One region of the Sinobaca sp. H24 genome, then DNA from elsewhere that is predicted to be linked to it. Evidence: a T-box and tRNA genes for the amino acid it is inferred to sense, from the RefSeq annotation. Region 1 holds a T-box; the other regions hold tRNA genes.

The links. The T-box of region 1 lies ahead of tyrS (tyrosine--tRNA ligase). A T-box ahead of a tRNA ligase gene usually reads a tRNA of that ligase, here a tRNA-Tyr.
Region 2: it encodes a tRNA-Tyr, which carries the amino acid that the T-box ahead of tyrS (tyrosine--tRNA ligase) is inferred to sense. The anticodon was not compared.
Region 3: it encodes a tRNA-Tyr, which carries the amino acid that the T-box ahead of tyrS (tyrosine--tRNA ligase) is inferred to sense. The anticodon was not compared.

Annotation. Positions count from the first base shown of each region.
Region 1 is NZ_JALBWT010000022.1:35,442-44,790, reverse strand. It holds gene rpsD (30S ribosomal protein S4) at 179-781, shown strand; partial or broken gene tyrS (tyrosine--tRNA ligase) at 1,005-2,278, opposite strand; T-box leader at 2,355-2,555, opposite strand; gene MMY81_RS22235 (transglycosylase domain-containing protein) at 2,894-6,115, shown strand; gene acsA (acetate--CoA ligase) at 6,288-8,006, opposite strand; gene MMY81_RS22225 (GNAT family N-acetyltransferase) at 8,239-8,871, shown strand; gene MMY81_RS22220 (acetoin utilization AcuB family protein) at 8,894-9,349, shown strand, end outside.
Region 2 is NZ_JALBWT010000021.1:27,359-36,707, forward strand. It holds gene MMY81_RS21575 (transglycosylase domain-containing protein) at 1-107, shown strand, start outside; gene MMY81_RS21580 (penicillin-binding transpeptidase domain-containing protein) at 74-766, shown strand; partial or broken gene MMY81_RS21590 (DUF5366 family protein) at 774-1,207, opposite strand; gene MMY81_RS21595 (antibiotic biosynthesis monooxygenase family protein) at 1,386-1,691, opposite strand; partial or broken gene MMY81_RS21600 (tRNA (cytidine(34)-2'-O)-methyltransferase) at 2,077-2,450, opposite strand; gene MMY81_RS21605 (methylated-DNA--[protein]-cysteine S-methyltransferase) at 2,474-3,013, opposite strand; gene queG (tRNA epoxyqueuosine(34) reductase QueG) at 3,035-4,162, opposite strand; gene MMY81_RS21615 (B3/B4 domain-containing protein) at 4,235-4,942, shown strand; gene MMY81_RS21620 (hypothetical protein) at 4,982-5,239, opposite strand; tRNA gene MMY81_RS21625 (tRNA-Leu) at 5,414-5,498, opposite strand; tRNA gene MMY81_RS21630 (tRNA-Leu) at 5,520-5,609, opposite strand; tRNA gene MMY81_RS21635 (tRNA-Cys) at 5,635-5,709, opposite strand; tRNA gene MMY81_RS21640 (tRNA-Gly) at 5,755-5,829, opposite strand; tRNA gene MMY81_RS21645 (tRNA-Gln) at 5,835-5,909, opposite strand; tRNA gene MMY81_RS21650 (tRNA-His) at 5,919-5,994, opposite strand; tRNA gene MMY81_RS21655 (tRNA-Trp) at 6,007-6,081, opposite strand; tRNA gene MMY81_RS21660 (tRNA-Tyr) at 6,098-6,183, opposite strand; tRNA gene MMY81_RS21665 (tRNA-Thr) at 6,187-6,262, opposite strand; tRNA gene MMY81_RS21670 (tRNA-Phe) at 6,272-6,347, opposite strand; tRNA gene MMY81_RS21675 (tRNA-Asp) at 6,421-6,497, opposite strand; tRNA gene MMY81_RS21680 (tRNA-Met) at 6,502-6,578, opposite strand; tRNA gene MMY81_RS21685 (tRNA-Val) at 6,592-6,667, opposite strand; tRNA gene MMY81_RS21690 (tRNA-Glu) at 6,673-6,747, opposite strand; tRNA gene MMY81_RS21695 (tRNA-Ser) at 6,765-6,857, opposite strand; tRNA gene MMY81_RS21700 (tRNA-Asn) at 6,860-6,934, opposite strand; rRNA gene rrf (5S ribosomal RNA) at 6,945-7,061, opposite strand; rRNA gene MMY81_RS21710 (23S ribosomal RNA) at 7,113-9,349, opposite strand, start outside.
Region 3 is NZ_JALBWT010000016.1:79,579-88,927, reverse strand. It holds gene MMY81_RS19015 (transglycosylase domain-containing protein) at 1-113, shown strand, start outside; gene MMY81_RS19010 (DUF5366 family protein) at 130-747, opposite strand; gene MMY81_RS19005 (antibiotic biosynthesis monooxygenase family protein) at 802-1,107, opposite strand; partial or broken gene MMY81_RS19000 (tRNA (cytidine(34)-2'-O)-methyltransferase) at 1,301-1,864, opposite strand; gene MMY81_RS34310 (methylated-DNA--[protein]-cysteine S-methyltransferase) at 1,927-2,130, opposite strand; gene MMY81_RS34305 (hypothetical protein) at 2,182-2,427, opposite strand; partial or broken gene queG (tRNA epoxyqueuosine(34) reductase QueG) at 2,444-3,551, opposite strand; gene MMY81_RS18985 (B3/B4 domain-containing protein) at 3,650-4,345, shown strand; gene MMY81_RS18980 (hypothetical protein) at 4,395-4,661, opposite strand; tRNA gene MMY81_RS18975 (tRNA-Leu) at 4,834-4,914, opposite strand; tRNA gene MMY81_RS18970 (tRNA-Leu) at 4,936-5,025, opposite strand; tRNA gene MMY81_RS18965 (tRNA-Cys) at 5,050-5,124, opposite strand; tRNA gene MMY81_RS18960 (tRNA-Gly) at 5,167-5,241, opposite strand; tRNA gene MMY81_RS18955 (tRNA-Gln) at 5,247-5,321, opposite strand; tRNA gene MMY81_RS18950 (tRNA-His) at 5,331-5,406, opposite strand; tRNA gene MMY81_RS18945 (tRNA-Trp) at 5,419-5,493, opposite strand; tRNA gene MMY81_RS18940 (tRNA-Tyr) at 5,507-5,592, opposite strand; tRNA gene MMY81_RS18935 (tRNA-Thr) at 5,596-5,671, opposite strand; tRNA gene MMY81_RS18930 (tRNA-Phe) at 5,680-5,755, opposite strand; tRNA gene MMY81_RS18925 (tRNA-Asp) at 5,827-5,903, opposite strand; tRNA gene MMY81_RS18920 (tRNA-Met) at 5,908-5,984, opposite strand; tRNA gene MMY81_RS18915 (tRNA-Val) at 5,997-6,072, opposite strand; tRNA gene MMY81_RS18910 (tRNA-Glu) at 6,079-6,153, opposite strand; tRNA gene MMY81_RS18905 (tRNA-Ser) at 6,169-6,261, opposite strand; tRNA gene MMY81_RS18900 (tRNA-Asn) at 6,264-6,338, opposite strand; rRNA gene rrf (5S ribosomal RNA) at 6,349-6,465, opposite strand; rRNA gene MMY81_RS18890 (23S ribosomal RNA) at 6,526-9,349, opposite strand, start outside.

The sequences.
Region 1 (9,349 bases):
GGTAAGCCTGCCATGTTCGATCTTTCTACATTTTATTCCTGCTACTCTTAGGAGTGTAAGGTGTATTGCGTACCCTCCAGCTGTCGAGGTGAAGATACATGAAAATAAAATGGGCATAGCGGGAGATTACCAACGTTGCTCTTTTTTCAACTATTTTATTATAAAGGAGATTACTTGTATGTCACGTTATACAGGACCATCTTGGAAAAAGTCACGTCGTTATGGAATTTCTCTTAACGGCACAGGAAAAGAATTAGAAAAAAGACCTTATGCACCAGGTGAGCACGGCCCTACACAGCGCAAGAAGCTTACAGAATACGGCCTTCAGCTTCAAGAGAAGCAGAAGCTTCGTTTCATGTACGGCTTAAATGAGCGTCAGTTCCACCGCACATTTGAAATCGCAGGCAAAATGCAGGGTGTTCACGGTGAAAACTTCATGGTACTTCTTGAAGCACGCCTTGATAACATCGTGTATCGTCTCGGTCTTGCACGCACACGCCGTGGTTCACGCCAGCTCGTTTCCCACGGTCATGTAACTGTTGACGGTAAGCGCGTAGATATCCCTTCTTACCGCTTAAAGCCAGGCCAGGTTATTGGTCTTCGCGAAAAGTCACGCAACCTTACTTCTATTAAAGAAGCTTTGGATGTAAACAGCTACAAGCCTGACTTTGTCAGCTTTGACGAAGAAAAAATGGAAGGTTCGCTTGATCGTTACCCAGAGCGTTCTGAACTTCCTGCAGAAATTACGGAAGCCCTTATCGTTGAGTGGTACTCCCGTTAATAAAAAAAGCAGCCGGCTGGCTGCTTTTTTTTATTGCCGGGAAGCCATTGCTTCCTTTCTATCCATTATGTTGAATTCTTATAATGTTAAAAAAAGTAACGATTCCCTCGCAGCATGATGGTCAAACGAGCCGACAAAAGCGCCCTCTTCGGTATTTGTATAAAAATATGTCTTTACCTTTTCAACAGCCTAAAAAAGCAGCCAGCCGGCTGCTTTTTTTGTTCTATTTAAATGATACAAGTGCGTACTTCTTTTTACCTCTTCGTAAAATAGTGTACCTGCTGCCGATTTTATCTGCACTAGATAATTGCTTTTTCAGTTCCGTGCAGCGTTCCCCATTAATATAGACGGCTCCATTCGTAATATCTTCTCTCGCCTGTCGTTTAGATGGAGAAAGTTTTGCTTCGACAAGCGTGTCAATTAAGCCGGGCTCCTCGTCCGCTTCCACCTCATGAGTAGGAACGTCTTTGAATCCCTGAGCAATTTCATCTGCGGAAAGCTTTTTCACATCTCCCCGCCAAAAAGAGCAGCGGAGATATTCTGTGCCTGCTGCACCGCTTCTTTACTGTGGACAAATGCTGTCAGCTCTTCGGCCAGCTTCTGCTGGGCTTCTCTTTTTTCCGGCGCTTCCTGCATCTTCTGCTCATATTCTTTTATTTCTTCTGCCGGAAGAAATGTAAAGTAATGCAAAAACTTTATCACGTCTCTATCATCGGTATTGATTAAGAACTGATAGAACTCATAGGGGGGTCGTTTTAGAAGGATCGAGCCAGATTGCTCCTCCCTCAGTTTTACCAAACTTAGTACCATCTGCTTTTGTTACAAGAGGAATAGTAAAACCGAAAGCTTCGGCTTTCTGCTCCTCATCTGCGCTTTTCCTGCGAATAAGCTCCAGGCCTGCAGTGATATTACCCCACTGATCACTGCCCCCGATCTGAAGACGGCAGTTTTCTCCTTGAAAAGATGAAGGTAGTCCAGAGACTGAAGAATCTGGTAGCTGAATTCTGTAAAAGAGATACCGTTTTTAATACGGGATTCCACGGATTCTTTGGAGAGCATATAGTTCACACCAAAGTGCTTTCCAACATCTCGTAAAAAAGTAATAACACTCATTTCTCCTATCCAGTCAAAGTTGTTTACAATTTCTGCCCCGTAGTCTCCTGTAAAATCAAGATGTCTCTGCAGCTGAGTGCGGATTCTATCACTGTACATTTTCACTACTTCTTCTTCGTTCAGCGACCGTTCAACACTCTTTCCGCTCGGATCCCCAATAAATCCTGTAGCTCCGCCAACTAGAGCAAGCGGCTTATGACCCGCCAGCTGAAAACGGCGCATTGTAATAATGGTGAGAAGATGTCCAATATGAAGGCTGTCGCCGGTCGGATCAAATCCACAATAAAGCGTTATTGATTCATTCTGCAGTAAAGCTTCCAATCCTTCACGGTCCGTCACCTGATTTACTAATCCTCTTTGTTCTAAATCCTGTAAAATAGTCATTGTGTCTCTCCTTTTTTAATGAACCCTAAACGCATCTGCCGCAGGTACCGGACAAACAAAAAAGCCCGCTTTTAATAAAAGGGACGATGTTTACCGCGGTACCACCCTTTTTTAAAAGCAAAGCTTTTCACTCAAACCGTTAACGGCGGCCGCCGTCTTTATATACTAAAGAAGCTCGGATAACGTAATTCGCTTTTTTATATGTACCGGCTTCCACCACCCGCCGGCTCTCTGTTACAGGGATAAAAAGGCTACTTCATTTCGTCTGCGCTTTTCTATTATTTTATGATAATCTTCATTTAACACGGTTTTTTCAGCAATGTCAAGCTTCGCTTCCGAATGCCTTCGGTTTAAATATAGGTCTTTTATATGCTATAATGATCTAGAAATTTAGGGGGTCACTGCATGAAAAATTTTTATACAAAGCGAATAAACGAGTGGATTGGTTTAGAGGAAAACAGCTGGAGAAGAGTCTTATTCCCGTTCTAATATTATTATAAATATTGTGCTGGTTGCTGTTATAGCTTTTATTTCTTTTATCCTATTTATCGGCTCAGTCGGTGCCGGTTTTTTGTATCGCTGGTGGATGACCAGGAAGCACTAAATGAAGAGGAAATGCGCGCAGAGATTTATGATTATGAACAAGCCAGCGATATGTACTTTGCCGGCGGTGAATCACTGGGTAACGTTCCGGCTGACATTGAAAGAAAGCAGGTACCGCTTGAAGACATTTCCGATAATCTGGTACATGCCATTATTGCAACAGAAGATGAAAATTTCTATGATCACGACGGCATCGTGCCTACTGCTTTATTCCGGGCTACATACCAGGAAATGAGCAATGCAAGTGTCCAGACCGGGGGAAGCACGTTGACCCAGCAGGTTATTAAAAATCAAATTCTGACAAATGAAGTAAGCCTGGATAGAAAAGCAAAAGAAATCCTGCTTGCACTTCGTCTTGAAGAATACTTGAACAAAGAAGAAATTTTGGAAGCCTACCTTAACCTTGTACCGTTTGGACGTAATGCGAACGGCTTGAATATAGCAGGCGCTCAATCTGCAGCTGAAGGGGTATTTGGTGTAGATGCATCTGAGCTTAATATTGCCCAGGCTGCCTTTATTGCAGGGATGCCCCAAAATCCTTACGGTTATACTCCATTCGAGAATAATGGAACCGTTAAAGAAGAATTCGAAGCGGGACTTAATCGTAAGGATCGAGTATTAAATGATATGCACGAAAAAGGATACATTACAGAAGAAGAGCATGAAGAAGCAATGGCTTATGATATCGAGGAAAATCTAACAGAACCAAGTGACACCGTTACAGATGAGTATCCTTATATCACAAGCGAAGTTCAGCGGGAAGCATCTACTATGCTGCGCGATCAAATGCTTGAAGAAGATGAGGTAGATCTTGATGCAATGGATGAAGAAGAGCGTGAACAGACGCTTGAACAGTACACGACAGATGCACGGGAAGACCTTGCAATCGGCGGGTACGACATTCATATTACCATCGACAAAAGTATTTACGACGGCATGCAGGAATCCATTGAAAGCTCCACCTGGTTCGGTCCGGATCGTACCAATGGAGATATAACAGAGCAGGAAGAAGTCGGCGCAATGATGATTAATAATGAAACGGGAGCCATCATCAGCTTTGTCGGCGGAAGAGACTACGATACACAAAACCTGAATCACGCTACACAGACTTTCCGGCAGAATGGTTCCACGATGAAGCCGCTTCTTTCCTACGGCCCATTGATGGATGAAGGAGAATTGCACCCTGGTTCTACTGTAGCCGATGTGCCGACAGATTATACGACAGGGACAGAGATTAATAACGCAGGCAGCGGCTTTGAAGGATTTATTCCAGTAAGGGAGGCGCTGCAGCGCTCTCAAAATATCCCTGCCGTCAGAAGCTTCTGGGAGCTGGAGCAGGAGGAAGCTAAAGAACATTTAGAAAGCCTCGGCTTCACCCGGCTCTCGGAGGAAGAACCTGTAGAATCAACCGCTTTAGGCGGACTTGAAAACGGGGTGACTGTTTCGCAGAACACCAACGCTTTCTCTACGTTTGCCAATGAAGGCCAGTACCACGAAAGCTATATGGTAGAACGAATTGAAAAGAAAAGCGATGGTGAAGTCGCCTACGAGCATGAAACAGAGGAAACGGAGATATTTTCTCCACAGACGAGCTATCTAATGGTTGATATGCTTCGTGATGTTCTTGAGTCTCCCGGAACGGCATCCCAGCTTTCCTCCTATTTGGATGCAGAAGGCGATTGGGCTGGTAAAACAGGAACAACCTCTGATCAGGTAGATGCCTGGTTTGTAGGAATGAATCCTGAAGTCACTATGGGACTATGGCTCGGTTATGATAACCGAGAGCAGCAAAATCAGCTGGAAAACTCTTATAACGGATATTCCTACAGCGAGCGAACCCAGAACATATGGGCTGATTTAATGAATGCTGCCAATGAGGCCAATCCGGATGCTGTTAATACAGACAGCACGTTTGACGAGCCGGACGGCATCGTTGAACAGGAAATCTGCGGTTTATCCGGCCTGCTTGTTTCTCCAATGTGTGAAGAAGCCGGATTAGCTGTAACAGATCTAATGAATGAAGAATTTGTACCGACAGAAGAAGACGACAGCCTTCAGGAAGGCGAACTCGTTGAAATTGATGGAAGTACGTATACTGCCTATGAAGAAACACCTGAAGATTTTACTCTATCGGGAATTATCATGAATGAAGATTATTTCGACGACATTGATAATCCGGAAGAGTACTTCCCTGGAGACATCGGTGATATTACCGTCGATCGGGAAGCACCGGATAACGAAAACACCCCTGATGCTGTTTCAGGTGTATCAAGCAGCGGCTCTGATCTTACATGGTCGGAACATTCGGATGATGATATTGTCGGCTACAGAGTTTATGAAGGCGGCAGTGTAGAAGATACCATTGTAGGAAAAGACAACACCTCTGCTTCCCCGGGCTCCGGCTCCTATACAGTTAGAGCTGTAGACACACGTGGAAGAGAGTCCTCCGACTCTGCAAGTACAGGAATTTCCTCCGGTACAAATGAGTCAGAGGATGAGGATGATAACGGCAGTGACAGCAGTTCAGAAGAAGAAAGCCAGGATAATAATGAGTCCTCCCCCGCCACTAATGAGGAAGACTCGGAAACCCAGGAAGATTCATCTGATGAGAGTTCAACAGAACCGGAAGAAGACACTAATGGTGCTGATGAAGGACAGGATGCTTCACCGGAAAGTCCTGACGAAGCAGATCAGCAGGAAAATGATTCTTCCAACGGAGAAGATGCCGGAAGCGATGATTCTGCCGGTGAAGAAGAAAGCTCTAACGGAAACGGCGGCAGCGATTCCGAATCCCCTTCTGATAATGGTACATCTCCACCAGCTGAAGAAGAGACGTCTCCAGAAGAAGAAACTCCTGCTGAGGAGACTCCTTCTGAACCAGAGGCTCCTGTTGAAGAAGAAACGCCATCTGTACCGGAGCCTGAAGAAGAAGCTCCCGCTGAAGAACCAGACACCAATGGTTCAAGCACAGAAGAGGATGCCGCTCCAGAGGCTCCTCCCGAAGACAATGACGGCGCCAGTACGGAATCAGAAGAGGAAACAAGCTCTCAAGGCGGCGGCTCTACCCCAATAAATCGGGAAGAGGATGAAGAAGTCGAAGAAGATACGGAAGCTGATCCGGATCCTGAACCCGACTCCAGCCCGGAACCGGATTCCAGTCCAGAACCAGAAGATACTTCTGATACGGAAGAAAGTCCGGAACCAGAGAACGGATCAGAAGCGGAAGAGGAGTAACATCTACTTGATTGCCTTATATTAAACAGCCTTATTCCCGTTTAGGAATAAGGCTGTTTTTTTATAAATCAAGAAACATCATAACTTTACGCTGTAAAGCATAAAGTGGAATACTATTTGAAGATAAAAAAGCACCATTCCACAAGGGAATGGTGCTTTTTCTAGGATATATTTATTCTTCCATCGTAGATAGGTCACCAGTTGGCAGATCAAGTTCCCATGCTTTAAGCACTCGTCTCATAATCTTACCGCTTCTTGTTTTAGGGAGCTTGTCCCTGAATTCAATTTCACGTGGTGCGGCGTGTGCCGCTAACCCTTCTTTAACAAAGACTCTAATTTCTTCTTTCAACTCATCTGTTACTTCGTATCCATCACGAAGGGCAACAAATGCTTTAATAATTTCGCCTCTTACCGGGTCAGGCTTTCCTATTACTCCAGCTTCAGCTACAGCAGGATGTTCCACCAGCTTGCTTTCTACTTCAAACGGACCTACACGCTCCCCGGAAGTCATAATAACATCGTCGATTCTGCCCTGGAACCAGAAATATCCGTCTTCATCCATATAAGCGGAATCACCTGAGATGTACCAGCCTGCTACTTCGAAATAACTGTTAAACTTTTCTTCGTTATTCCAAATCGTTCTCATCATAGAAGGCCAGCCGCTTTCTATCGCAAGATTACCCATTCTGTTCGCCGGAAGTTCTTCTCCCTGATCGTTAACAATAGCGGCTTTTACACCTGGAATAGGCTTGCCCATAGAGCCTGGCTTAATTTCCATTGATGGATAGTTACAGATCATCTGCGCGCCTGTCTCTGTCATCCACCACGTATCATGAATACGAAGGTTGAATACTTCTTCACCCCATCTTACTACTTCAGGGTTCAAAGGCTCCCCTACACTTAGAATGTGTCTTAGTTTAGAAAGATCATATTTCTTTACTACTTCATCCCCCGCACTCATAAGCATTCTAAATGCTGTTGGGGCGCTGTACCATACGGTAACTTTATAATCCTCCAGTGTCTGATACCAGTCCTGAGGACTGAAACGCCCGCCTCTTACTACATTTGTTGCTCCAGCAAGCCAAGGACCGAAAATGCCGTAGGAGGTTCCTGTTACCCAGCCGGGATCGGCAGTGCACCAGTATACATCGTCATCTTTCAGGTCAAGCACCCATTTAGCTGTCTGATAGTGCTGCAGCATAGCATTATGAACATGCAGCACCCCTTTTGGCTTACCGGTTGAGCCAGAGGTATAATGAAGAATCATTCCATCCTCTTTATCCATCCATTCAGGCTCAAACTCTTCGCTCGCTGCTTCCATTCTGGCAGTAAAGTCCAGATACGGACCTTCCTCTTTTACGTCTTCTCCATAAATAAATACTGTATCAAGCGCAGGCAGATCATCTACCGGTACTCTCTCTATTAAAGTAGGTGTCGTCAGCAGACCTTTTGCACTGCTGTCTTCCAGGCGGTCTCTTACCGCACCTTCCATAAAGGCTTCGAATAAAGGCCCTACAATAGCTCCTGCTTTAATAGCGCCAAGAATAGCAAAATACAGTTCAGGAGATCGTGGCATAAAGATGAATAAACGATCTCCTTTTTCAATGCCTGCATCTTTTATCATATTAGCTGCTTTATTTGTGTGCTTTTTCATCTCTTCAAATGTATATTGTTCATTCCGCTCTGCATCACTATAATATAGAGCTACCTGATTTTTCTTTTCCGGCATATCGGCGTAACGATCAATCGCTTCATGAGCCAGGTTTACTTTCCCTGTTTCATACCAGGAAAATTCTTTTTCGATATCCTCCCATTTAAACGTCTTAGCTGTATCTTCATAACTCTTTAAATTGTGATCTCCATCTCTTGGAGGAAGCGCTTTCAGTTGCATTAGTGATCGACCCCTTCTGCTAAATGATATGTGTTCTATTACACATTATAATATAATATGAATATTTCTTCAATTTATAATCTGCTGAATTAGGGCATACTGACGGTGACGATTAGTTACTGTAGGGATTCTTACGAAGAAATTCCCTTAAATCCCCAATATTTTTTTCAGGTGTTGTATAATAAAAGGAATTCTATCATTAGTTCATTATATGCTAAAAGGTGGTACTTGGATGAACCATAAGAAGAAATACTATTCAAAGGAACTGGAATTTAACGGCAGAACCCTGCTGATCGAAGGTCCAATATCCGGGAAAAAAATTCATGATTATGAACTGCACGAAGGACTTGTCGCATTCCGTTCTCCTTCCGAACAAAAGAAAGCGCTTATTAGTATTGCCGATCTTCCGGAAGGCCGTATTAATGTCGTGGTGGACGATAATACGATAGTCGGCTATGTAACATTTGTATACCCGGATCCATTGGAACGATGGTCTGAAGCAGAAATGGAAGAATTGCTGGAGTTGGGTGCTATTGAAGTAGCAAAAGATTATCGCGGTGCTAAGCTTGGATCCAACCTGCTTACGTTCTCCATGCTTGATGATGCTGTGGAAGATTTCATCATTATTACAACAGAATATTATTGGCACTGGGACTTAAAAGGAAGCGGATTGAGTATTTGGGAGTATAGAAAAGTGATGGAAAAAATGATGAATGCCGGCGGACTCGAATGGATGGCAACAGACGATCCGGAAATAAGCTCCCACCCGGCCAACTGCCTGATGGTGCGTGTCGGCAAAAGAGTTTCTCAGTCTTCGATGCAGAAATTCGACGCCATCCGATTTACAAACCGATTTATGTATTAATTGCGTAGAGGAGGATATAGCAATGCTCGTTGAAGAAATTATGAAAACAGACATGATAAAAATCAATAAAGAAACTACTATTAAGGATGCAATGGATCTTCTCCAGAAAAATCGTATCCGCCATATACCCGTCGTTGATGAAGATATGCTGATCGTCGGCATTGTATCTGACCGGGATATAAGAGATGCAAGCCCTTCTGTATTTCAGCTGGACGCTATAAAAGAAGAACTAAACCGCCCTGTTTCGGATATTATGAAATATCCCGTTATCACAGCTCATCCTTTGGATTTTGTCGAAGAAACAGCCGTCGTATTATTTGAAAATGACATAAGCGCACTTCCTGTAGCTGTTGACGATAAACTGGTCGGCATGTTGACCGAAACAAATGTGCTTCATACGATTGTAAAACTTACAGGAGCCCACCAGCCATCTTCTCAGATTGAAGTGGTCGTTCCAAACATTTATGGGCATCTTGCA
Region 2 (9,349 bases), on a different contig from region 1:
CCGTTGGGGCAGGGATTATCAAAGCGGCGAATTCCACCGGGCGTTTCAAGCTTACCGGCAGCCTGGTTCCACTATCAAGCCGCTTCTCGTCTATGCGCCTTATATAGACACGTTTGAAGCTTCCTCTACAACAAAGATAGACACAAAAGACATATGTATCAACGAGTATTGTGTATCGCAGGCAGGCACCACCCAGCCGGTCTCATTGAAACAGGCACTCGCTGCCTCCTACAATACGTCAGCCGTCCGGCTTTTCGAACAGACCGGAATCAGTGAATCTTTTTCATACCTGGAGAGTTTTTCGTTTTCTAACGTAACTTCTGCTGATCAAACGCCAGCTTCCTCCCTGGGCGGGTTCAGGCAGGGAGTCAGTCCGCTCGAGCTCACTAATGCCTATACTGCTTTCTCAAATCAGGGAGCGTATATTCCGGCAAGAGCCATTTCAAGTGTGCAGGATGAAGACGGACGGATATTATATGAATGGAAAGACAAAACAAAACAAGTCTGGTCAGAGCAGACAAATCAGGAAATGCGTATACTGCTGAAGGAAGTCATGGTCACTGGAACAGGCACGGAGGCTCGCATAAATGCCGAAAGCTATGGTGGGAAAACCGGGACGACAAACGAAGAAAAAGACTTATGGTTTGCCGGATACAATGAACGCTATACTACCGCGGTCTGGATTGGAAAGGACCAGCCGGCCTCTCTCTCTGCAATAGAGGGAGAAAAGCCGGCTCTGGTATGGTGGAAACAGGTAATGGAATGAGGGGTTTTTACAAGGCAGGAAGGCTTTCGATGAAGCTGTTATACAGACGAAGACCGGCATAGCCGATAGACAAGAACAGCACGGTCCAAAAGCTTCCATGCAGAAACAGTACGCCCATTAATCCAGGGGCCGAGATAAAATGCCTGGTTCGAAAAAGAAAATAAGTAAAATAGATAATCGCAGCTGTAATAAAAGACCGCCAAGCGCAGCAGCTGAAGAAACAAGAAGAAGCGAAATCAGGCCGGCACCGAGATAAATCCAACTTCCCCCTCTGATCTGTCGGAGTGCCTCCCCTTCCTGGTCTTTTGAAAAAAACAACAGGGAAAGCTCGAGTATGGTTCCTGCTACGAGTTTAAACGCCGCGAAAAGCATAAAGTAGAAAAGCATACAAAACAATAGAATACTTATTTTAATGCCTGCTTCCGACATGACTTCCATCATACCCTGGTATAATCCAATATCCTGGAGAAGGCTGCTTACCTGCCTTTCTGTATAAACTGCAAAGGATAAACTGAAAAGAAGAATGGCGAACAAGGGAAAATGACTTGTTAAATATGTTTTTCATACGGTGGCAACCTTTTCTTTTAAAAAGCCCGCAGCAGCGCTGCAGGCTTTTATATTATAAATGATGAACGACTTCAAATTCTTTTAATTCGTTTCCAGAAGCCGGGCTCTTTTCTTTTGATTCCCGCTTTTCTTTATGGGCATTCTTAAACTGATCACTATGAAGCCAGTTCTGGTACGCCTCTTTAGATTCCCACTTCGTAAATACAACAAGAGGAGCTTCCTCTTTTTCCTGTTCTAAAAACATGAAATCCAGGCAGCCTTCCACCTCTTTCATATTTTCAGCGCTTTTTCCAAATCTCTCTTTCATTTGACCGCGCGCAGGTGCCGGCACATTTAACTCGTTCATAACTACATACATGTTTTGACGCCTCCTGTTTTTTCGAATGATTCTTTATTTATTATAACAACATAAAGAGTGGTAATCCAGATACCATTTCACACACCGGGATCCGTAGGTTATACTAAGAGTATAGTCTGCTACATAAGAAAGGACGATGAATATGAAACTACTTCTGCTTCTTGGTATCTGCGTTATGTTTCTAGCTTCTATTTTCACCGCCGGAGTGGATGAGAAGGCTCACAAAAAGTAAAAATTGATAACGTTACCATGTAAAAATGACAGGCCTTTGAAAGGGCCTGTCATTTTACGTTAACTGCTGGAAATTCTGCTGGCGCAGTACTTCATAAATAATAATAGCTGCCGTATTGGATAAATTAAGCGAACGAATTAAGTCGTTTTGAGGGATTTTAAGGCATGTATCCGCATAACGGTCGATGAGCTCCTGCGGAATTCCTTTTGTCTCTTTTCCAAATACAAAGAAAAGTTCTTCATCCGTTCTGCTGTAATCAACGGATGAATATGTTCTGCTTCCTACTGTTTCGATAAAATAGAATATTCCCTTGGGGAAGACTTCGGTTAATTCATCAAACGAATCGTAATAATGTATCTTAACATCCGGCCAGTAGTCACAGCCGGCTCTTTAAGCATTTTATCCTCAGTGGAAAATCCAAGAGGGCGAATCAGGTGGAGATGTGTGCCGGTGCCTGCACAGGTTCTTGCTATGTTCCCAGTGTTGGCTGGAATCTCCGGCTGATAAAGTACGATATGGTTGCTCATTTCATGTTTCCTTTCTCTCGTGCCTACTTAGTTTCCAACTGTAGTTTCATCTGTTCTTTTTCCATTTCCAGCAGATAGATTTTTTTGTTCATTCCGCCGCCGTACCCTACAAGCGCCCCATTGCTTCCTATAATGCGGTGACACGGTATCATGATAGGGATTGGGTTTTTGTTGTTGGCGTTTCCTACGGCTCTTACAGCTTTCTCTGAGCCTGCAGACGCCGCAATTTCTTTATATGAGGCCGTTTTTCCGTAAGGGACATCAATGAGTGCTTCCCATACGGCTTTTTGAAACGGTGTGCCCTCTAAATCATACGTAATTGAAAAGTCCTTTCGTTCCCCATTAAAATATTCATTGAGCTGCTTCATTGCTTCCTTAAGCGCTGATGCACTTTCTTCCAATTCAAAATCAGCACCTCTTACCTTCAATGCCCATATATTAAATAAAGGCACTGCTTCTTCAGCATTGGCGAACTTTACGGCCATCAGCCCTTTATGGGAGGAAAACAGCGTCAGCGGACCGATAGGACTGGTCACCTCTGTATAATACAGCATATCTTTCATTCAAGCATCCCCTTTCTGTATTCACTGCAGGCCAAGCGCCGTTTCCAGTTCTGTCAGCACCTCTGCTTCCTGTTCAAGCATATAGGCTTCCTCCAGCCCTACCACGGCCTCAGGGGTGGCAATCTGCCCGAGTGTCCATGCACAGGAGGAACGGATGACCGGTCTCGGATCACTTTTTATTAATTCGACAAGCTCCGGCACGGCGGATTCTTCTTTAAAGTTGCCCAAAGCGATAACTGCATTGCGCTGAATTGGTTTTTTTCCTCTCCATGAACCGGCAATAGACCCGAAACGTTCTTTAAACTCTTTATTGCTCATATGCAGAAGTGAGTTCAGATTCGGCTTCACCGTTTCCGGATCCGGTTCAAATTCTTTCTGATGATGAAAGTCGATCCCTTTGTTTTTTGGACACACCTGCTGGCACGTATCGCAGCCATATATCCGGTTACCGATCTTTTTCCGGTATCGTTCTGGAAGCATATCTTTTGTCTGTGTTAAAAAAGCAATGCATTTATTAGCATCAAGCTGTCCTCCCTGAATTAGAGCATCTGTCGGACAGGCATCAACACAGATATTGCAGGAGCCGCATTGATCTGTCAGCGGAATGTCCGGCTCAATCACAAGTGATGTAAGCATTTCCCCCAGATACACGTAGGAACCAAATTCCGGAGTGATAATGGCACAGTTTTTAGCGCTCCACCCGATACCTGCCCTTTCTGCGACTGCTCTGTCTGAGAGCTCTCCTGTGTCCACCATTGATCGGCACTGCGCCTGTGGATCTAATTCTTTCACATACTGTTCGAGTTTGCTGAGACGATCTCGTAATACGTGGTGATAATCCTCTCCCCAGGATGCACGACAGAAGAGACCGCGCCTGTCTCCTTTTTTGCTTTTAGGGGCATCTTTTAATTTGGAGGGATAGGCCAGCGCTATAGAAATAATCGTTCGGCCTTCCTCCATAAGAAGGGAAGGATGGGTTCTTTTCTCTATATCCTTCTCTTCAAAACCTGACTGGTACTGAAGTTCCTGCTGCGTGATCAGCCTGTCTTTTAATGTTAGAAATGGATCAGCTGATGCAAATCCAACTTTATCAATGCCAACTTCTTTTGCGTAGGATGTGATTTTTTCTTTCAGTGTTTCTCCTGGCAATCGCCGTCTCCCCTTTTTCTTCATTCCATACTATAGTAAACTCATTTTATTAAGACACAAAGGAGTTTTTCGATGTTAACACATGTCCTGCTCGATCAATCTTTACTACATGCCGCTCCCGGACTGAAAGTAGGAGCAATCTATTATAAGGATATCATAGTTGGGGAATCTCCTAAAATGATTAAAGGCCGTCTTCAATTTTACCAGGAAACGCTTCACACTGAACTGCAGGATCTGCCGCTTATAGAAAAAGAAGGCATCGCAGAGTGGCGCCATATTTTTAAAGCAGCAGGTACAGATCCGTCCAGGTACCGCCCTTCTCATGAATCTCTTGCGCGGGCGGTAAAGAAAAACGGAAACCTTTCTTTTGTTCATTCTGCCGTTGACTTAAACAACTTTTTTTCTATTCAATATATGCTTCCTGCCGGTATTTATGACGCTTCTGCATTAAAAGGTACGGTTACGGTAAAAATCGGCGAAGAAGCCGACACGTACGAAGGACTAAATGGAAGAACCAATACATTTAAAGATAAGATCGTTTCTTCCGACGATATTGGAGCCTTTGGAAGCCCGATTGTCGATTCCAACCGGACAAAAACAACAACGGAAACTACAGAGGCACTTCAATTATTTTATCTTCCCCCTTCTCTTTCAAAAAAAGAGGCGGAAAAGCTTTTAGCAGCTTCTGCCAAAATGTTTCATCAAATTCACAGTGGAGAAGCTGACGTCGCCATCTTAGATGATGAACAGACGGTTTTCTCCTTTCAGAAAACAACCTAAACAATAAAAACACATCCATTCCTGGGTGTGTTTTTATTATTAATATCGATGATGAATATACACATTTATCTCTTCAGGAATCGTGAACCAGTTTCTAATATTACCTTCGATATAAGCCCGGTAATTCGAGGGAAGCCGCTCTAAAATAATCGTTTTAAAGTCTTCTTTATCGTTCTGTTCGAAAAAAAACGTTATAAATACTGTCGAATGAATCGTATGTGTCAGTGTATAGTTAATATGCAGGTCTTTATGCAGATCTCTTGTCTTTATGGACGTTTTTGATTTGACCGGCTTCATATGCATTCCCCCTTTTTATGTAAAAGGAAATTAATTAGAAAATTCTTACTATTATGAATATATGTGATTTCTCTAAGTATATCATGAAACAGCCCAGGATTTTGTATTATTTCCACTCAAAAATATAAAAAACAGCTCCCGGCAGTGGGAGCTGTTGAGCTGCTATTAAATGAATGGTAGCGGTGGCCGGGATCGAACCGGCACTCTGTTAAGAACACGATTTTGAGTCGTGCGCGTCTGCCAATTCCGCCACACCGCCATATCAATGAATTAATGAAGTTGGTGCCGAGGGCCGGACTCGAACCGGCACGGAGGTACACCCTCCGCAGGATTTTAAGTCCTGTGTGTCTGCCAATTCCACCACCCCGGCAGGTTATAAAGGTAAAAATGATGTATGGAGGCGACACCCGGATTTGAACCGGGGAATAGGGGTTTTGCAGACCCCTGCCTTACCACTTGGCTATGCCGCCATTTATGAAATGCGGTCTTTTATGTGTGGGACTCGCGTTAAAAAATGGAGCGGAAAACGGGATTCGAACCCGCGACCCCCACCTTGGCAAGGTGGTGCTCTACCACTGAGCTATTTCCGCATAAATGGCTGGGCTAGCTGGATTCGAACCAGCGCATCACGGAGTCAAAGTCCGATGCCTTACCGCTTGGCCATAGCCCAATACAAAAATGGGGCGGCTGATGGGAATCGAACCCACGAATGCCGGAACCACAATCCGGTGCGTTAACCACTTCGCCACAACCGCCATAATTAATATTGGCAGGGGTAGTAGGAATCGAACCCACATCTGCGGTTTTGGAGACCGCCGTTCTAGCCGTTAAACTATACCCCTATATATGAATAAAAAATGGTGGAGGGGGACGGACTCGAACCGCCGAACCCAGAGGGAGCAGATTTACAGTCTGCCGCGTTTGGCCAACTTCGCTACCCCTCCACATGGTGCCGGCCAAAGGACTTGAACCCTCAACCTACTGATTACAAGTCAGTTGCTCTACCAATTGAGCTAGACCGGCATAAAAAAGTGGTGGCTCGAGACGGAATCGAACCGCCGACACGTGGATTTTCAGTCCACTGCTCTACCGACTGAGCTATCGAGCCATACATATATTTTCTCTATGAACAGTTTATACTGTATCAATAGAAAAATACAACTACTTCTTTAAAAATAAAATGGCGGTCCGGACGGGACTCGAACCCGCGACCTCCTGCGTGACAGGCAGGCATTCTAACCAACTGAACTACCGGACCATTTTGGTTGCGGGGGGAGGATTTGAACCTCCGACCTCCGGGTTATGAGCCCGACGAGCTACCAGGCTGCTCTACCCCGCGATGTTGTAAATAATGGTGGAGGATGACAGGATCGAACTGCCGACCCCCTGCTTGTAAGGCAGGTGCTCTCCCAGCTGAGCTAATCCTCCATTATTGGTGACCCGTACGGGATTCGAACCCGTGATACCGCCGTGAAAGGGCGGTGTCTTAACCACTTGACCAACGGGCCTAAAAGCTATTATGTAATGGCGGAGAGCGAGGGATTCGAACCCTCGAGACGGGTTAACACCGCCTACACGATTTCCAATCGTGCTCCTTCGGCCACTCGGACAGCTCTCCATTGGCTCCACAGGCAGGATTCGAACCTGCGACCGATCGGTTAACAGCCGATAGCTCTACCACTGAGCTACTGTGGAATAATATAAAGCCCGGCAACGTCCTACTTTCACAGGGGGTCGCCCCCCAATTATCATCAGCGCACAAGAGCTTAACTTCCGTGTTCGGCATGGGAACGGGTGGGACCTCTTGGCTATCGTCACCGGACAAGGCTGGTTCCTTCAAAACTGGATAGCGACATCCGAATGGAAAAAGTTGTTGGATAAGTCCTCGATCGATTAGTATTGTCAGCTCCATGCGTCGCCGCACGTCCACCTCAAACCTATCTACCTTGTCATCTCCAAGGGATCTTACTCACTTGCGTGATGGGAAATCTCATCTCGAGGGGGGCTTCATGCTTAGATGCTTTCAGCACTTATCCCGTCCACACGTAGCTACCCAGCGATGCTCCTGGCGGAACAACTGGTACACCAGCGGTGTGTCCATCCCGGTCCTCTCGTACTAAGGACAGCTCCTCTCAAATTTCCAACGCCCGCGACGGATAGGGACCGAACTGTCTCACGACGTTCTGAACCCAGCTCGCGTACCGCTTTAATGGGCGAACAGCCCAACCCTTGGGACCTACTTCAGCCCCAGGATGCGATGAGCCGACATCGAGGTGCCAAACCTCCCCGTCGATGTGGACTCTTGGGGGAGATAAGCCTGTTATCCCCAGGGTAGCTTTTATCCGTTGAGCGACGGCCCTTCCATACGGGACCGCCGGATCACTAAGCCCGACTTTCGTCTCTGCTCGACTTGTAGGTCTCGCAGTCAAGCTCCCTTTTGCCTTTGCACTCTGCGAATGATTTCCAACCATTCTGAGGGAACCTTTGGGCGCCTCCGTTACTGTTTAGGAGGCGACCGCCCCAGTCAAACTGCCCACCTGACACTGTTCCTGATCCGGATCACGGACCGAGGTTAGAATAGTCGTACAGCCAGGGTAGTATCCCACCAATGCCTCCACCGAACCTAGCGGTCCGGCTTCCAAGGCTCCTACCTATCCTGTACAAGCAGTACAACCATCCAATATCAAGCTACAGTAAAGCTCCATGGGGTCTTTCCGTCCTGTCGCGGGTAACCTGCATCTTCACAGGTAATATAATTTCACCGGGTCTCTCGTTGAGACAGTGCCCAAGTCGTTGCACCTTTCGTGCGGGTCGGAACTTACCCGACAAGGAATTTCGCTACCTTAGGACCGTTATAGTTACGGCCGCCGTTTACTGGGGCTTCAATTCAAAGCTTCTCCCCAAAGGGGATAACCTCTCCTCTTAACCTTCCAGCACCGGGCAGGTGTCAGCCCCTATACTTCGCCTTGCGGCTTCGCAGAGACCTGTGTTTTTGATAAACAGTCGCTTGGGCCTTTTCACTGCGGCTCTCCTGGGCTATTCACCCGAAAGAGCACCCCTTCTCCCGAAGTTACGGGGTCATTTTGCCGAGTTCCTTAACGAGAGTTCTCCCGCGCGTCTTAGAATTCTCATCCCACCCACCTGTGTCGGTTTGCGGTACGGGCACCTTTTTCCTCGCTAGAGGCTTTTCTTGGCAGTGTAGGATCGGGAACTTCGGTACTTAATTTCCCTCGCCATCGCCGCTCAGCCTTGATGAAGAGCGGATTTGCCTGCTCTTCGGCCTAACGGCTTGGACGTGCATATCCAGCAGCACGCTTGCCCTACCTTCCTGCGTCCCCCCATTGCTCAAATGGAAAGGAGGTGGTACAGGAATTTAAACCTGTTTTCCATCGCCTACGCCTTTCGGCCTCGGCTTAGGACCCGACTAACCCTGAGCGGACGAACCTTCCTCAGGAAACCTTGGGTTTTCGACGGAAGGGATTCTCACCCTTCTTTTCGTTACTCATACCGGCATTCTCACTTCCAGGCGCTCCACCAGTCCTCACGGTCTGGCTTTACAGCCCCTGGAACGCTCCCCTACCACGATCCCCCGATGGGGGATCCTCCACAGCTTCGGTACCGCATTTAGCCCCGGTACATTTTCGGCGCAGAGTCACTCGACTAGTGAGCTATTACGCACTCTTTCAATGGTGGCTGCTTCTAAGCCAACATCCTAGTTGTCTAAGCAACTCCACATCCTTTTCCACTTAATGCGGATTTAGGGACCTTAGCTGGTGGTCTGGGCTGTTTCCCTCTCGACTACGGATCTTAGCACTCGCAGTCTGACTCCCGGACAACAAGTCTCTGGCATTCGGAGTTTGACTGAATTCGGTAACCCGGTAAGGGCCCCTCGTCCAATCAGTGCTCTACCTCCAGGACTCTTATCCGAGGCTAGCCCTAAAGCTATTTCGGGGAGAACCAGCTATCTCCGAGTTCGATTGGCATTTCACCGCTACCCACACCTCATCCCCGCAATTTTCAACTTGCGTGGGTTCGGGCCTCCAGTAGGTGTTACCCTACCTTCACCCTGGACATGGGTAGATCACCCGGTTTCGGGTCTACGACCGCATA
Region 3 (9,349 bases), on a different contig from region 1:
ATAATGAACGTTACACCACCGCAGTCTGGATTGGCGAAGATCAGCCTGCCTCTCTTGCTGCAATCGAAAACGAAAAGCCTGCCCTGGTATGGTGGAAAAAGGTGATGGAATGATCTTTTGATTTATATGTTATTCAGGCAGACTCTCTCTGCAGTCTGCAGCAGAGACGCCTGATTTTTTATCCATTACAAGACAGGCAGACTTTCTATAAAACTGTTTGTACAGGCGCAGTCCGGTATAGCCTATCGATAAAAACAAAGCGGTCCAAAAGCTTCCATGTAGAAACAACACCCCGATTAAACCCGAAGCTGAAATGAAATCTTTTGTCCGAAATAAAAAATACGTAAAATAAACAATGGCTGCTGTCAAAAAAAGACCGCCAAGCGCCGCTGCAGAAGAAACAAGCAGAAGCGAAATCAGTCCGGCCCCCAGATAAATCCAGCTGCCTCCCCTGATTTTCTGCAGGGCCTCCCCCTCCTGATCTTTGGAAAAAAACAGCAGGGAGAGCTCCAGAATGGTTCCGGCTATCAGCTTAAACGCAGCGAACAGCATAAAATAAAAAAGCATGCAGAACAGCAGAATACTTATTTTGATACCTGCTTCAGACATAACTTCCATCATGCCCTGATATAATCCAATATCCTGAAGAAAGCTGCTTACCTGACGCTCTGTATACACAGCGAAAGACAGACTGAAAAGCAGAATGGCGAATAATGGAAAATGACTTGTTAAATATGTATTTTTCATAGCAGTGCAACCTTTTCTTTTAAAAAGCCCGCAGCAGAGCTGCAGGCTTTTATATTATAAATGATGAACGACTTCAAATTCTTTTAATTCGCTTCCAGAAGCCGGGCTCTTCTCTTTGGATTCCCGCTTTTCTTTATGAGCGTTCTTAAACTGGTCGCTGTGAAGCCAGTTCTGGTAAGCTTCTTTAGATTCCCACTTCGTGAATACGACAAGCGGCGCATCTTCTTTTTCCTGTTCTAAAAACATGAAATCCAGGCAGCCTTCCACCTCTTTCATATTTCCAGCGCTTTTTCCAAATCGTTCTTTCATTTGGCCGCGCGCAGGTGCCGGCACATTTAATTCGTTCATTACTACATACATAATTTAATGCCTCCTGTTTTTTCGAATGATTCTGTATTCATTATACCAACTTAAAGACCTGTAATCCAGATACCATTTCACACACTGGTATCAGTAGGTTATACTATTAGCATAGACTGATACATAGAAAGGACGATGAAGATGAAACTTCTGCTGCTGCTTGGCATCTGTGTCATGTTTCTAGCTTCTATTTTCACTGCCGGCGTTGACGAAAAGGCGCACAAAAAGTAAAATGATAACGTATCTTATAAAACCACAGGCTCTTTAGAAGAGCCTGTGGTTTTATGTGAGCTGCTGGAAATTCTCGCTGGCGCAGAACTTCATAAATAATAATGGCCGCTGTGTTAGATAGATTCAGGGGAACGAATCAAATCATTCTGCGGTATTTTCAGGCATTGATCCGCATAGCGGTCGATAAGTTCCTGAGGTATACCTTTTGTCTCTTTTCCAAATACAAAAAAGAGGTCTTCTTCTCTGCTGCTGTAATCAATAGAGGAATAAGTTCTGCTTCCTACGGTTTCTATAAAATAGAATATGCCGTCCGGAAAGGTCTCAGCCAGTTCCTCAAAGAATCATAATAATGGATCTTAACGTCCGGCCAGTAATCGCAGCCCGCTCTCTTCAGCATTTTATCCTCTGTTGAAAATCCAAGCGGCCGGATCAGATGAAGATGTGTACCGGTTCCTGCGCACGTTCTCGCTATGTTTCCGGTGTTAGCCGGGATTTCCGGCTGGTACAATACGATATGGTTGCTCATTGCATGTTTCCTTTCTGTAACGCTCTACCTGACTTTCCGTTCTTGAGCTGTCTGTTCTTTTTCTATTTCCAGGAGATAGGTTTTTTATCAAGTCCCCCGCCGTATCCGACGAGCGCTCCATTGCTTCCTATTATACGATGACAGGGTATCATAATAGGAATAGGATTTTTATTGTTGGCATTCCCGACTGCCCTGACAGCTTTTTCTGAACCGGCAGCAGCAGCAATTTCTTTATACGAAGCTGTTTTTTCCGTAAGGAACTTCAATAAGCGCTTTCCAGACCGCCTGTTGAAAAGACGTTCCTTCCAAGTCATACGCTACATCGAAATCTGTACGTGTCCTTCAAAATATTCTCTGAGCTGCTGGATTTCTTCTTTAAAAACAGACGCGTTTTCTTCTAATTCAATATCGGTGCCTTTGTATCTCACAGCCCAGACCTTAAAGGACGGTACGGATTCTGCGGTGCCTGCAAATTTAATAGACATCAGCCCTTTGCGGGAAGAAAATAGGGTAAGTGGACCGATAGGGCTTGTCACTTCTGTATAATACAGTATATTTGTCATTCAAGCATCCCCTTTTCTATTTCACTGGAAGACCAAGAGCCGTTTCCAGCTCCGCCAGAACCTCGGACTCCTGTTCAAGCATATAAGCTTCTTCCAATCCTACAATTGCTTCATGGGTGCCAATTTGTCCCAGAGTCCATGCACAGGACGAGCGGATCACTGGTCTTGGATCATTTTTAATTAATTCATTAAGTTCCGGCACAGCAGATTCCTCTTAAAGTTTCCTAATGCACATAACGGCGTTACGTTGGATCGGCTTTTTGCCTCTCCATGAACCAGCGATGGAACCAAATCGTTCTTTAAATTCTTTATTGCTCATATGCAGAAGGGAATTTAAATTAGGCTTAACCGTTTCCGGATCCGGTTCGAATTCTTTTTGGTGTGAAAGTCCACCCCTTTGTTTTTTTGGACATACCTGCTGGCAGGTGTCACACCCGTATATACGGTTACCGATTTTTTTGCGGTATCTTTCCGGCAGCATATTTTTGTCTGCGTTAAAAAACGCAATGCATTTATTGGCATCAAGCTGTCCTCCCTGGATCAGGGCATCTGTCGGACAGGCATCGACGCATATATTGCACGATCCGCATTGATCAGTCAACGGAACATCCGGCTCGATGGCAAGCGTAGTGAGCATTTCACCCAGGTACACATAGGAACCAAACTCCGGGGTAATAACTGCACAGTTTTTTAGCACTCCAGCCGATACCTGCTCTTTCAGCTACCGCTCTGTCTGAGAGCTCTCCTGTGTCCACCATGGACCGGCACTGTGCCTGTGGATCTAATTCTTTCACGTACTCTTCCAGCTTGCTGAGGCGCTTACGTAATACGTTATGATAGTCTTCTCCCCAGGAAGCACGACAGAATATACCCCGCCTGTCTCCTTTTATACTTTTGGGTGCATTTTTTAATTTAGACGGATAGGCAAGAGCAATAGAAATGATCGTTCTTCCCTCTTCCATAAGCAGCGAGGGATGGGTTCTTTTTTCTATATCTTTTTCTTCAAATCCAGACTGATACTGAAGCTGCTGCTGCGTAATCAGTCTATCTTTTAACGTTAGAAATGGATCGGCGGAAGCGAATCCAACCTTATCAATACCGATCTCTTTGGCGTAGGATATGATTTTTCTTTCAGCGTTTCTTCAGGCAATCGCCGTCTCCCCTTTTTCTTCATTCCATACTATAGTAAACTCATTTTATTAAGAGACAAAGGAGTTTTTATATGATTAAACAAATCCTGCTCGATAAATCTTTACTCGATACAGCTCCCGGACTAAAAATTGGAGTGATTCACTATAAGGATATCATAGTTGGGGACTCCCCTAAAATGATTAAAGGCCGGCTGCAGTTTTATCAGGAAACCATGCATACGGAACTGCAGGAGCTGCCTCTGACAGAAAAAGAAGGTATTTTAGAATGGAGGAAAATTTTCAAGGCGATTGGCACCGATCCTTCCAGATACCGCCCTTCCCATGAATCACTGGCACGAACAGTGAAAAAAACCGGAGCTCTTTCTTTTGTTCATTCTGCCGTTGATTTAAACAACTTTTTTTCCATCCAGTATATGCTTCCTGTTGGAATTTACGATGCTTCTGCATTACATGGAACCGTAACGATAAAAGTCGGCGGGGAAAGCGATACATATGAAGGACTAAATGGAAGAGACAATAATTTTGAAGGAAAAATTGTTTCTGCTGATGATAAAGGAGCATTTGGAAGCCCTATTGTTGATTCCCACCGGACAAAAACAACAATAGAAAGTAAAGAAGCACTCCAGCTTTTCTATCTTCCTCCCTCTCTTCCAAAAGAAGAAGCGGTAAAGCTTTTGGCAGCCTCCTCAAAAATGTTTCATCAAATACACAGTGGAGAAGCTTCCACTATCATTCTAGATGCAGAACAGCCGGCTTTCTCTTTTTAAAAACGATATACACAACAAAACACATCCATCTCTGGGTGTGTTTTATTGTTTAATATTTGTGATGAATATGCAGGTTGATTTCCTCAGCAATTTCAAACCACTTTCTCATATTCTCTTCAATGTAAGTCTGGTGATTTGCAGGAAGACGTTCTAAAATAATCGTTTTAAAATCTTCAATCTCATTCTGTTCGAAAAAAAATGTCACAAATACCGTCGAATGAATAGTATGTGTTAACGTATAGTTAATGTGGAGGTCTTCATGCAGATCTTTTGTTTTTATAGATGTTTTTGATTTAACTGGTTTTATAGGTTTCATATGCATTCCCCCTTTTTATGTAAAAGGAAATTATTTAGAAAATTCTTACTATTATGAATATATATGATTTCTTTATTATATCATGAAATCATCTAGTATTTTGCATTATTTCCACCAACAGAAAAAAAAACAGCTCCCGGCAGCGGGACCTGTTTACGTATAATTAAATGAGTGGTAGCGGTGGCCGGGATCGAACCGGCACTCTGGAACACGATTTTGAGTCGTGCGCGTCTGCCAATTCCGCCACACCGCCAAGTCAGTAAATTAATGAAGTTGGTGCCGAGGGCCGGACTCGAACCGGCACGGAGGTACACCCTCCGCAGGATTTTAAGTCCTGTGTGTCTGCCAATTCCACCACCCCGGCAGGTTTAAAAGGAAAAATGATGTATGGAGGCGACACCCGGATTTGAACCGGGGAATAGGGGTTTTGCAGACCCCTGCCTTACCACTTGGCTATGCCGCCATTTATGAAATGCGGTCTTTTATGTGTGACTCGCGTTAAAAATGGAGCGGAAAACGGGATTCGAACCCGCGACCCCCACCTTGGCAAGGTGGTGCTCTACCACTGAGCTATTTCCGCATAAATGGCTGGGCTAGCTGGATTCGAACCAGCGCATCACGGAGTCAAAGTCCGATGCCTTACCGCTTGGCCATAGCCCAACATAAAAATGGGGCGGCTGATGGGAATCGAACCCACGAATGCCGGAACCACAATCCGGTGCGTTAACCACTTCGCCACAACCGCCATAATTAATATTGGCAGGGGTAGTAGGAATCGAACCCACATCTGCGGTTTTGGAGACCGCCGTTCTAGCCGTTAAACTATACCCCTATATGAATAAAAATGGTGGAGGGGGACGGACTCGAACCGCCGAACCCAGAGGGAGCAGATTTACAGTCTGCCGCGTTTGGCCAACTTCGCTACCCCTCCACATGGTGCCGGCCAAAGGACTTGAACCCTCAACCTACTGATTACAAGTCAGTTGCTCTACCAATTGAGCTAGACCGGCAAAAAAAGTGGTGGCTCGAGACGGAATCGAACCGCCGACACGTGGATTTTCAGTCCACTGCTCTACCGACTGAGCTATCGAGCCATGCTTATATTTTCTCTATGAACAGTTTATACTGTCACTAGAAAAATACAACTACTTCTTTAAAAATAAAATGGCGGTCCGGACGGGACTCGAACCCGCGACCTCCTGCGTGACAGGCAGGCATTCTAACCAACTGAACTACCGGACCATTTTGGTTGCGGGGGGAGGATTTGAACCTCCGACCTCCGGGTTATGAGCCCGACGAGCTACCAGGCTGCTCTACCCCGCGATGTATAAAAAATGGTGGAGGATGACAGGATCGAACTGCCGACCCCCTGCTTGTAAGGCAGGTGCTCTCCCAGCTGAGCTAATCCTCCATTATTTGGTGACCCGTACGGGATTCGAACCCGTGATACCGCCGTGAAAGGGCGGTGTCTTAACCACTTGACCAACGGGCCTAAAACTATATGTAATGGCGGAGAGCGAGGGATTCGAACCCTCGAGACGGGTTAACACCGCCTACACGATTTCCAATCGTGCTCCTTCGGCCACTCGGACAGCTCTCCATTGGCTCCACAGGCAGGATTCGAACCTGCGACCGATCGGTTAACAGCCGATAGCTCTACCACTGAGCTACTGTGGAATATTATAAAGCCCGGCAACGTCCTACTTTCACAGGGGGTCGCCCCCCAATTATCATCGGCGCACAAGAGCTTAACTTCCGTGTTCGGCATGGGAACGGGTGGGACCTCTTGGCCGTTGTCACCGGACAACATCGGAACCGGTGGTTCCTTCAAAACTGGATAGCGACATCCGAATGGAAAAAGTGTTTGGATAAGTCCTCGATCGATTAGTATCTGTCAGCTGCATGCGTCGCCGCACGTCCACCTCAGACCTATCTACCTTGTCATCTCCAAGGGATCTTACTCACTTGCGTGATGGGAAATCTCATCTCGAGGGGGGCTTCATGCTTAGATGCTTTCAGCACTTATCCCGTCCACACGTAGCTACCCAGCGATGCTCCTGGCGGAACAACTGGTACACCAGCGGTGTGTCCATCCCGGTCCTCTCGTACTAAGGACAGCTCCTCTCAAATTTCCAACGCCCGCGACGGATAGGGACCGAACTGTCTCACGACGTTCTGAACCCAGCTCGCGTACCGCTTTAATGGGCGAACAGCCCAACCCTTGGGACCTACTTCAGCCCCAGGATGCGATGAGCCGACATCGAGGTGCCAAACCTCCCCGTCGATGTGGACTCTTGGGGGAGATAAGCCTGTTATCCCCAGGGTAGCTTTTATCCGTTGAGCGACGGCCCTTCCATACGGGACCGCCGGATCACTAAGCCCGACTTTCGTCTCTGCTCGACTTGTAGGTCTCGCAGTCAAGCTCCCTTTTGCCTTTGCACTCTGCGAATGATTTCCAACCATTCTGAGGGAACCTTTGGGCGCCTCCGTTACTGTTTAGGAGGCGACCGCCCCAGTCAAACTGCCCACCTGACACTGTCCTGATCCGGATCACGGACCGAGGTTAGAATAGTCGTACAGCCAGGGTAGTATCCCACCAACGCCTCCACCGAACCTAGCGGTCCGGTTTCCAAGGCTCCTACCTATCCTGTACAAGCAGTACAACCATCCAATATCAAGCTACAGTAAAGCTCCATGGGGTCTTTCCGTCCTGTCGCGGGTAACCTGCATCTTCACAGGTAATATAATTTCACCGGGTCTCTCGTTGAGACAGTGCCCAAGTCGTTGCACCTTTCGTGCGGGTCGGAACTTACCCGACAAGGAATTTCGCTACCTTAGGACCGTTATAGTTACGGCCGCCGTTTACTGGGGCTTCAATTCAAAGCTTCTCCCCGAAGGGGATAACCTCTCCTCTTAACCTTCCAGCACCGGGCAGGTGTCAGCCCCTATACTTCGCCTTGCGGCTTCGCAGAGACCTGTGTTTTTGATAAACAGTCGCTTGGGCCTTTTCACTGCGGCTCTCCTGGGCTATTCACCCGAAAGAGCACCCCTTCTCCCGAAGTTACGGGGTCATTTTGCCGAGTTCCTTAACGAGAGTTCTCCCGCGCGTCTTAGAATTCTCATCCCACCCACCTGTGTCGGTTTGCGGTACGGGCACCTTTTTCCTCGCTAGAGGCTTTTCTTGGCAGTGTAGGATCGGGAACTTCGGTACTTAATTTCCCTCGCCATCGCCGCTCAGCCTTGATGAAGAGCGGATTTGCCTGCTCTTCGGCCTAACGGCTTGGACGTGCATATCCAGCAGCACGCTTGCCCTACCTTCCTGCGTCCCCCCATTGCTCAAATGGAAAGGAGGTGGTACAGGAATTTAAACCTGTTTTCCATCGCCTACGCCTTTCGGCCTCGGCTTAGGACCCGACTAACCCTGAGCGGACGAACCTTCCTCAGGAAACCTTGGGTTTTCGACGGAAGGGATTCTCACCCTTCTTTTCGTTACTCATACCGGCATTCTCACTTCCAGGCGCTCCACCAGTCCTCACGGTCTGGCTTTACGGCCCCTGGAACGCTCCCCTACCACGATCCCCCAGGGGGATCCTCCACAGCTTCGGTACCGCATTTAGCCCCGGTACATTTTCGGCGCAGAGTCACTCGACTAGTGAGCTATTACGCACTCTTTCAATGGTGGCTGCTTCTAAGCCAACATCCTAGTTGTCTAAGCAACTCCACATCCTTTTCCACTTAATGCGGATTTAGGGACCTTAGCTGGTGGTCTGGGCTGTTTCCCTCTCGACTACGGATCTTAGCACTCGCAGTCTGACTCCCGGACAACAAGTCTCTGGCATTCGGAGTTTGACTGAATTCGGTAACCCGGGAAGGGCCCCTCGTCCAATCAGTGCTCTACCTCCAGGACTCTAATCCGAGGCTAGCCCTAAAGCTATTTCGGGGAGAACCAGCTATCTCCGAGTTCGATTGGCATTTCACCGCTACCCACACCTCATCCCCGCAATTTTCAACTTGCGTGGGTTCGGGCCTCCAGTAGGTGTTACCCTACCTTCACCCTGGACATGGGTAGATCACCCGGTTTCGGGTCTACGACCGCATACTAATACGCCGTTGAAGACTCGCTTTCGCTGCGGCTCCGCCTCTTCGGCTTAACCTGGCATACGATCGTAACTCGCCGGTTCATTCTACAAAAGGCACGCCGTCACCCATAAACGGGCTTCGACTACTTGTAGGCACACGGTTTCAGGATCTGTTTCACTCCCCTTCCGGGGTGCTTTTCACCTTTCCCTCACGGTACTGGTTCACTATCGGTCACTAGGGAGTATTTAGCCTTGGGAGATGGTCCTCCCGGATTCCGACGGGATTTCTCGTGTCCCGCCGTACTCAGGATCCACTCCGGAGGATCAGCGATTTCGGCTACCGGGCTGTTACCGTATCCTGCGGGCCTTTCCAGGCCGCTTCGCCTATCGCTGATCTTGATAACTCCGATGGAGTGTCCTACAACCCCAGGATGCAAGCATCCTGGTTTGGGCTGATTCCGTTTCGCTCGCCGCTACTCAGGAAATCGCATTTGCTTTCTCTTCCTCTGGGTACTAAGATGTTTCAGTTCCCCAGGTCTGCCTTTATCTACCCTATGTGTTCAGGTAGAAATACTATCGGATTAACGATAGTGGGTTCCCCCATTCGGA